2 regions of the Dietzia sp. KRD202 genome follow, and region 2 is predicted to be linked to the other one. Evidence: predicted binding sites of a transcription regulator. Region 2 holds the regulator's gene; the other holds the start of a gene.
What was found. The regulator LexA, encoded in region 2, represses DNA repair genes until DNA is damaged. The targets are predictions, from matches to a motif close to CGAACANNTGTTCG.
Positions count from the first base shown of each region.

Region 1: J1M64_RS17050 (HNH endonuclease signature motif containing protein) is a predicted target of LexA. The motif match lies at 1,477-1,490, and genes of this name have one in related genera.

Region 1 covers NZ_JABFAN010000019.1:287,694-292,036, reverse strand. The annotation lists gene pgi (glucose-6-phosphate isomerase) at 1-706, shown strand, start outside; gene J1M64_RS17055 (dihydrofolate reductase family protein) at 811-1,401, shown strand; gene J1M64_RS17050 (HNH endonuclease signature motif containing protein) at 1,684-3,339, shown strand; gene J1M64_RS17045 (SDR family oxidoreductase) at 3,383-4,138, opposite strand; gene J1M64_RS17040 (Fpg/Nei family DNA glycosylase) at 4,135-4,343, opposite strand, start outside.
Region 2 covers NZ_JABFAN010000005.1:82,465-86,807, reverse strand. The annotation lists gene hflX (GTPase HflX) at 1-1,402, shown strand, start outside; gene lexA (transcriptional repressor LexA) at 1,442-2,152, opposite strand; gene J1M64_RS01175 (hypothetical protein) at 2,342-2,776, shown strand; gene nrdR (transcriptional regulator NrdR) at 2,888-3,343, shown strand; gene hrpA (ATP-dependent RNA helicase HrpA) at 3,354-4,343, opposite strand, start outside.

The DNA of each region.
Region 1 (4,343 bases), on a different contig from region 2:
GGGGATCTGGTACACGTGCTTCCTCGGGTCGCAGTCCAAGGCCGTGATCCCCTACGCCCAGGACCTCCGACGGTTCCCGGCCTACCTGCAGCAGCTGACCATGGAGTCGCTCGGCAAGTCGGTCCGGCTCGACGGCTCCGATGTCACCTACCCCACCGGCGAGGTCTACTGGGGCGAGCCCGGCACCAACGGCCAGCACGCGTTCTTCCAGCTCCTCCACCAGGGCACCCAGCTGGTTCCCGTCGATTTCATCGGGATCGCCCGCCCGGGCACGGACCTGGACGCCCACCCCACCGACGGGTCGGACGCGGTGTCCATGCACGACCTGCTCATGGCCAACCTGTTCGCGCAGTCGCGGGTCCTGGCGTTCGGCAAGACCGAAGAGGAGGTCCTCGCCGACGGCGTCGACCCGACCCTCGCGCCGCACAAGGTCATGCCCGGGAACCGGCCGTCCACCACGATCCTCGCGCCGTCGCTCTCGCCGGGCGTCCTCGGCCAGCTCATCGCCCTGTACGAACACATCGTGTTCACCCAGGCCGCGATCCTCGGCATCAACGCGTTCGACCAGTGGGGCGTCGAGCTGGGCAAGGCCCAGGCCGGCGAGTTGCTGGGCGCCCTCACCGCCGACACCCACCCGGGCCCCACCTTCGATTCCTCCACGGACTCCCTGGTCGAGATCTACCGCGAGGCACGCGGCCGGCGCTGACGCCCGCACCGGCGCCGTCTCCCGCGCCGGCTCGTGCGCCCGGCCCGCTCAGCGGGGTGCGCCGTCCCCCTCGCGCGGGGCGCGCCACCGTGCGATTCTTGAGCATGGCCACGATCTACTGCACCGCGACGAGCCTCGACGGGTACATCGCCGACGACGACGAAAGCCTCTCCTGGCTGTTCGCCACTCCCGGAGGCGCCGCGCCGGGGTCGACTGCCGGGGCCGATGACGAGTCGGTGCCCGAGCTCCACTTCGACCGGTTCTTCGCCGGCGTCGGCTCGATCGTCTGCGGTGCGAACACCTTCGAGTGGGTCCGCCGGGATCTCACCAAGGACGGCCAGCCGTTCGTCTGGCCGTACTCCCAGCCCACCTGGGTCGTCACCCACCGGGACCTCGACCCCGTCGACGGCGTGGAATACTTCGCCGGCGATATCGCCGACCTGCACCCCCGCCTCGTCGAGGCCGCGGCAGGGCGGGACGTCTGGGTGGTCGGTGGAGGCGACCTCGCCGGCCAGTTCGCCGATCTCGGCCTGCTCGACCGGGTGTGGATCCACCAGTGCGCGGTGGTCCTCGGCTACGGCCGCCCCCTGCTCCCCCGTCGGCTCCGCCTCCACCGTCGTCAACTCGACACCGACGGGCAGTTCACCGCCATGCTCTTCGACGTCGTCGGCCCGGAACCGCGCGATTCGGCCTAGCTGCTCGACCCCCAGCGCGTCTCCTGTGCTCCTCCGGTGCTCCCCCGGTGCGCTGGAGGAAAACCCTTGCTTGTTCGAATGTATGTGCGTATCATAGAACACAGATTCGACACCAGGTAGCCAGACGGTCAGGGGGTGGAGCACATGGGCGGAAACGCAGACACCGCGGCCGGTGGCCCGTCCCCATCCCCGTCCGGTGGCTCGCCCTCGTTTGGTGGCGGCTCCGGTTCCGCGGCGCCCGTGTCGCTGTCGGGGTTGCGGGCGGCGGCGCGGGAGGGGTGGATGGGCGAGAATCGTGCGGCGGCGCGCCGGTTCGTGGCCTGTTACGAGTTGTTTGTCGAATGCCAGCGCCGGGAGGAGTCCGGTGCGGGCGGCGGCGAGTGTCGGCCCGGGCATGCGGTGCTCGATCCGATCGATGTCGCGGCCGGGTACGTGGTGTCGGCGATGGCGATCTCGACGGGCCGGGCCGAACGGATGATCACCTTCGCCCTCGATCTGCACCTGCGGTATCCGGCGATCCTGTCCGCGATGGCGCAGGGGCGGCTGGATCTGCAGGCCGCGAATATCCTGGCCTCGCAGATGGCCACCGTCCACGTCGATGTGCTCGAGGCGGTGCAGCGGCAGGTCGTCGAGGAGTATCTCGCCGCGATCGAGGGCGGGGTGCGGTTGGGTGAGAAAGCCATCCGCGGCAACGTCGATGCGATCATCGCCCGCTACGACGCGAACGGCATCCGCTTGCGCCGTCAGGAAGCGGCCCGCACCCGCGGGGTGCGGTTCCACAAGGGCGTCGACGGCATGTCCAGTGTCTCGGCGATCCTGGCCACCGAGGAAGCCGCCGTCCTGGCCGAGGCCCTCGACCAGCGCGTGAAAGACCACAAGTACGCCGACACCCAAGCCGACACCGCCAACCCCGACACCGACACCGACACCAACACCGGCACCGGCGGCTCTGGCGAGGTCGAGGATTACTCGATCGCCGAGCGTCGCGCCGACGCCCTGATGTCTCTGGTGTGCGGCGACGCCGCCACGGCCGGCACCGCGGCCCGCCCCGGCGGGACCGGTGGGGTGGCGTTGCGGCCGAAGGTCACCGTCATCGCCACCGGCAACCACGCCCGCGACGCTGGCGGCGCCCGGGTGGAGTTCACCCGCACCGGCCAGGCCGCCCTGCAGGCCCTGCTCGACATGCTCGCCACCAGCGACGGCGCCACCTTCGAGCCCATCGATCCCCACATCGGCGCCGCCGATGACGCCCGCGCCGCCCTGAAATACCGGCCCAGTGCCCAGTTGGCCCGCCGGATCCGGCTGCGGGACGGCACCTGCCGCCACCCCGGCTGCGCGATCCCGGCCGAGGCCTGTGATCTGGACCATGTGGTGCCGTTTGATCACGCCGACCCCCAGCGGGGCGGACACACCATCGAGGCAAACCTGGCCGCAATGTGCCGCCGGCACCACCGGTTCAAGACCTTCTCCGACTGGATCTACGACCTACAGCCCGACGGCACCCTGATTGTGCGCACCCCGGACGGCACCACCATGCTCACCCGACCCTCCGGCCCGCTGGCCGAGTACCGGCGTGAACAGGCGCGCGCCGAGACCGAGGCGTGGACCCGGCAGCAACGCCGCAGCCCCGGGCCCACCGGTGACGAGCAGGCCGACGCCGAGCCGACGTTCTGGTCGCGCCGCGCCGAACGCCACCGCACCGAACGCCGCAACGCCGAACGCGCCCGCACCTTTGACCCCACCCCACCCGCGCCCGGCACGGGCGCCTCCAGCTCCAGCACCGGCGCGGCCAGCTCCACCACCGCCGCGGCCACCGACACCACGCCCGAGAAAGCCGCGCCCGAGAAGGCAAGGCATCCGCGCCCTACTCCACGAACGCCTCGACGAACTCATCGACCCACCACCCTTCTGACACCACGAGGGCCGCGCCGGGCATGACCGGCGCGGCCCTCGTCGGGGCCCGGGTGGGGCCACCAGTGGGTCAGACGAAGCGGCGGCTGATCTTCTCGGGCAGGAGCGTGAGCAGCGGCCCGATCGCCTTCCACGGCTTGGCGGGAACCAGCGCGCGGGTGGGCTCGGCGTCGATCGTTTTGACCAGGGCATCGACGCCTTCGTCGAACTCGGTCATCAACGCGGTCTTCACCGACCGGTTGATGTCCGTGCGGATATACCCCGGGAGAATGTCCGTCACCTTGATCCGGCTGCCCGCGCTGTCGAGCTCGGCGTAGAGACCCTGCGCCAGGGCCGAGACGAACGCCTTGGTCGCGCCGTAGGTGTTCTGCGCCTTCGGCATGCCGCGCAACGAACTCACCGACGAGATGAACACCAGGTGCCCCTCACCCCGGGTGAAGAGCCGCTCCATCGCCGCCTCGGCCTGGTTCAGCGTCCCCACCACGTTCACCATGGCGGTCTCCCGGTTGGCGTGTGCCTTCCCCGTGCCGATCGAGGCGCCCTTGCCCAGCCCGGCGTTGAGTACGAACCGGTCGATGCCGCCGAGCTCGGCGTCCAGCTCGCCGAACACCCGCTCCACCGCGTCACCGTCAGCCACATCGAGCTCGCGGACCGCCACCGTGATCGAGGGATTCGCCGCCAGCAGTTCGGCACGGAGCTCCTCCAAGCGGTCCAGGCGCCGCGCGCACAGCGCGAGGTTCTTCCCCTGCGCGGCCCAGCGGCGGGCCATTCCCTCCCCGAGGCCAGAGCTGGCACCGGTGATCAGAATCGTCTTGCGGTCGGTCACGAGTTCTCCTCCGTTGGCGATGCGCCCAGTGTGGCACGACGCGGCTGGCAGGACGGGCAACGGTAGGCGATGCGATCCAGGGAGTCGCTCGGTTCGTACGGGTCCGCGAGTCCTCCGAGACGGAACGTCTCCACCTCGGTCCCGCACCGGCGGCACGGCTTGCCGTCGCGGCCGTACACCCACAGCTCGCGCCCGCGCCGGGTGT
Region 2 (4,343 bases):
TCCGTCCATCGGTGATTTCCAGCTCGAGGAGAGATCCTCGATGCGCCGGGTGGCGGGGCTCTCCACCGAACTCCAGGACGTCAACGACGCCGAGTACCGCCAGCTCCGACTCGAACGGGTCGTGCTCGTCGGTGTCTGGACCGAAGGGTCCGCCGCGCAGGCGGACGCCGCGATGGACGAGCTCGCCCAGCTCGCCGAGACCGCGGGATCGGAGGTCTGCGATGCGCTCATCCAGCGCCGCGACAAGCCCGATGCCGCCACATACATCGGGTCGGGCAAGGTCAGCGTCCTCAAGGACGTGATCGCCGCGACCGGCGCGGACACCGTCATCTGCGACGGCGAACTCACCCCTGGACAGTTGCTCGCGCTGGAGAAGGCGGTCAACGTGAAGGTCATCGACCGTACCGCGCTGATCCTCGACATCTTCGCGCAGCACGCCACCAGCCGTGAGGGCAAGGCCCAGGTGACCCTCGCCCAGATGGAGTACATGCTCCCCCGTCTGCGTGGGTGGGGCGAGTCGCTGTCCCGCCAGGCGGGCGGTCGTGCCGGGAGCAACGGCGGCGTCGGCCTCCGTGGCCCGGGTGAGACCAAGATCGAGACCGATCGGCGTCGGATCCGCGAGCGGATGGCCCGTCTGCGCCGGGACATCAAGGGTATGAAGCAGGCCCGGGACACCAAACGGCACCGACGGCGTTCCACTCCGGTGCCATCCATCGCCATCGCCGGATACACGAACGCCGGGAAGTCGAGCCTGCTCAACAGGATCACCGGAGCCGGCGTCCTGGTTCAGAACGCCCTGTTCGCCACACTCGACCCGACCACGCGCAAGGCCGAGTTGCCTGACGGCAGAGCAGTCGTCTTCACGGACACCGTGGGATTCGTCCGACACCTGCCGACCCAGTTGGTCGAGGCGTTCAGGTCCACACTGGAAGAGGTCGTCGACTCCGAGTTGCTCCTCCACGTCGTGGATGGTTCGGATGCCTTCCCGCTCCGCCAGATCGAGGCGGTGCGCAAGGTGATCAACGAGGTGGTCGAGGAGCAGAACGCGGAGCGGCCTCGGGAACTCCTGGTGATCAACAAGATCGACGCCGCGGATCCCGTGGTCCTCACCGAGTTGCACCACGCGCTGCCCGACGCCGTGTTCGTCTCGGCGGTCACCGGGCAGGGTGTCGACGAACTCCTCGAGCGAATCACGCAGATCGTCGCCTCCGGGGACACCGAGGTGACCCTGTCCGTCCCGTACTCCCGCGGGGACGTGGTGTCGCGGGTCCACGCCGAGGGCGCGGTGGTCGAGGAGGAACACACCCAGGACGGAACCCGGCTGGTGGTCCGACTGCCCGCGTCCGTGGCCGGCGAACTGGACGAGTTCGCCGCCCGCGGTCCACATGACGGCGCCGCCTGACCCCTGCGGGGACGGGCGGCGCGTCGTTCGAACCGGGACTCAGAGTTTCCGGAACACTGTCACGACCTTGCCCAGGATCGTCGCGTGCTCGCCCGGAATCGGGCTGAACGACGGATTGTGGGGCAGCAACCAGACTCCGCTCGAGTCGTTCCGGAAAGTCTTGACCGTCGCCTCCCCGTCGATCATGGCGGCGACGATCTCCCCGTTGTCCGCGACGTTCTGCCGCCTGACCACCACGTAGTCGCCATCGCAGATGGCGGCGTCGATCATCGACTCGCCCACGACCTTGAGCATGAACAGATCACCTGAGCCGACGAGGTCCGACGGCAGGGGGAAGATCTCCTCGACGGCTTGCTCCGCGAGGATGGGCCCGCCCGCCGCGATCCGGCCGAGCACGGGGACGTAAACGGGCTCGACCGCTCCGCCCGGACGCTGGGGCTCCGGAGCAGGTGAGCGACGGCCCCGTGACTTCTGCCCCGGGACACCGTGGACGTCGACCGCCCGCGGCTTGTGCGGATCCCGCGTCAGGAAGCCCTTCTTCTCCAGCGTGCGGAGTTGATGCGCCACCGACGACGTGGACTGCAAGCCGACCGCGTCCCCGATCTCCCGGATGCTCGGCGGATAACCACGCTCCTTGACGGTGTCGTGGATGTGGAGCAGAACGCTCTTCTGTCGGTCCGTCAGCGACTCGAAATCGGGCTTCGGCATCTCGTGTGGTCCCTTCGGCGAATGGATGTTCGACGTTGTGATCTGTCTACACCCTAGTGCCAAGGACTGCGGCGCGCCACACAGGTGTTCGAAGAAATTCCTCTGTGAATCGTGACCATGTCGGAGTCGCGTGATACAACTCTAGGGGAGTTCGGATTCGAACAGATGTACTGAGGAACACATACAGGTGTGCGAAGCACCATCGCACACCGTATCGAGTAGGGAGCCACCATGACCGTTGTCGAGCTTCAGTCCCACACACGTCCGGCCGCGCGGTGGACCGAGGTCTGCCCCGACGACCATCGTGGACGGGTCGCGCACCTCGACCGGCCCGGTGACGTGTCGGTGCGGTCCACCCGTGCGCCGCGACGCACCCTGGCCCGACCGGAGGGCAGTCGGCCCGCCGTCACGTCCTCGCGCGCGGAGTATCTCGATCGGCCGCGGATAGCCGCCCGTCCGGCCGCCGTCACGTCGGTCGCCCCGGGTCGCCGTGTGCTCGTGCGCCCGGTCTCCACGGACCGCGTGCGGGCGTGCCACGTCGAGGCACCGGTGTCCACCGGGGTCGTCGACGACGTGCCGGCCTGGGCGCTACTGGCGTGCGGGATCGCATTCGGCGTGATCATGCTTCTCGCAGTGGCCTTCCTCGGTGGACCCGCCTACGCGTGACCGGGCAGCGGGCCTCCTAGAATGGACCGTGGGCGGTGGTCTACCGCCCCCGCGTTTCGTCAGGCACGATCCGGGACGCGTGAACTCCGGTCGACGAAGGGCCCCACGGGAATGTACTGCCCGACATGCCACCACGAGGACTCCCGGGTAATCGACTCACGATCCGTCGACGAGGGTCAGGCGATCCGGCGTCGCCGGGAGTGCCCCCGGTGTGGACACCGGTTCACGACGCTGGAGACGCCTCTGCTGACGGTTCTCAAACGTAACGGGGTGACCGAGGCGTTCAGTCGGGACAAGGTCGTCCGCGGTGTCCGCCGCGCGTGCCAGGGACGATCGGTTGACGAGGACGCTCTGCGTCGCCTCGCCCAACAGGTCGAGGACGCTGTGAGATCCGGCGGTGCGTCCGAGGTTCCCGCCCACGAGATCGGGCTCGCCATCCTGGGCCCTCTGCAGGATCTGGACGAAGTCGCCTACCTGCGGTTCGCGTCCGTGTACAAGCAGTTCAGCTCGGCCGACGACTTCGAACGCGAGATCATCGCCCTCCGGGAGCGCCGCGCGAGCCGCTGACCACGCGGCATCATCGGGACGACCGCGGGGCGAGCGCAGCCGCCACCGCCTTGTCGATCCGCTCTGCCGATACCGGCCGGGCGGTACCAAGCGACTGCGCGAACAGTCCCACCCGGTACTCGGCGAGCATCCACCGCAGGTCCCGGCACGCCCGTGCGCCACCCGGCCGCTGTCGCAGCGCGGCGCACGCCTCCTCGACGATCGACTCGGAGCGGTTCAGCTTCGCCGTGAGTTCGCCGTGCCGGGCGGGTGACTTCTCGGCGAGGTCCAACCGGAGGCCGATTGCCCGTACATGTCGCTCCAGATGTGGAAGCACATCCGAGGGATGGCGCGCGAGGAATCCGCGCCCGACGAGGAAGTCCAGTGAAGGACGGACCTCGTCGGCGACGTCTGCCGGCGCCTCCGCCAGACGGCCCGACACGGACTGGGCGGACATCAGCGCGGGAACCGCCGACGAGATCGCGGACGCCACCGCACCGGGGACCTCCGCCCGCGCAGTGACCTGGAGTTCGTGGAACTCCGCGACCGTGAGAACCGGTGCGCCCTTTCGCCGGGCGATGATCCGCCCACTCGCGGCGAGCGAGGCATCCGACACCAGGGATTCCATCCCGCCGTGCGGGTACTGGGTGAGCGCGAGTCGCTGCTGGACCGGACGGCCGCGCAGAATCGACGCCGCGGAGACCAGGCCTGCCGAGACCAGCGTGAGCACCGCCGACGCCTGAGTGGATCGACGCTCGTCCTCCGTGGCGCACGCCACGAGGTGGATTCCGTCCCCACCGACACGCAGGGCGGGGTAGACGGTCACCTCGACCCCGTCCACCGAGCCGGTGACCGACTGCGGGAGGTCGCCGATGGTATCGGATGTCCACTCCCGGTAGGGCCCCTTGCCGGGTACCAGACGGGCGTTGAGGGTCGCCCGTACCCTGTCCACCAACCGGGTCCTCAACTGCGCGAGATCTGTTCCGGAGGCCACGACCTCGTCCCCGTCGACCACCTCGAA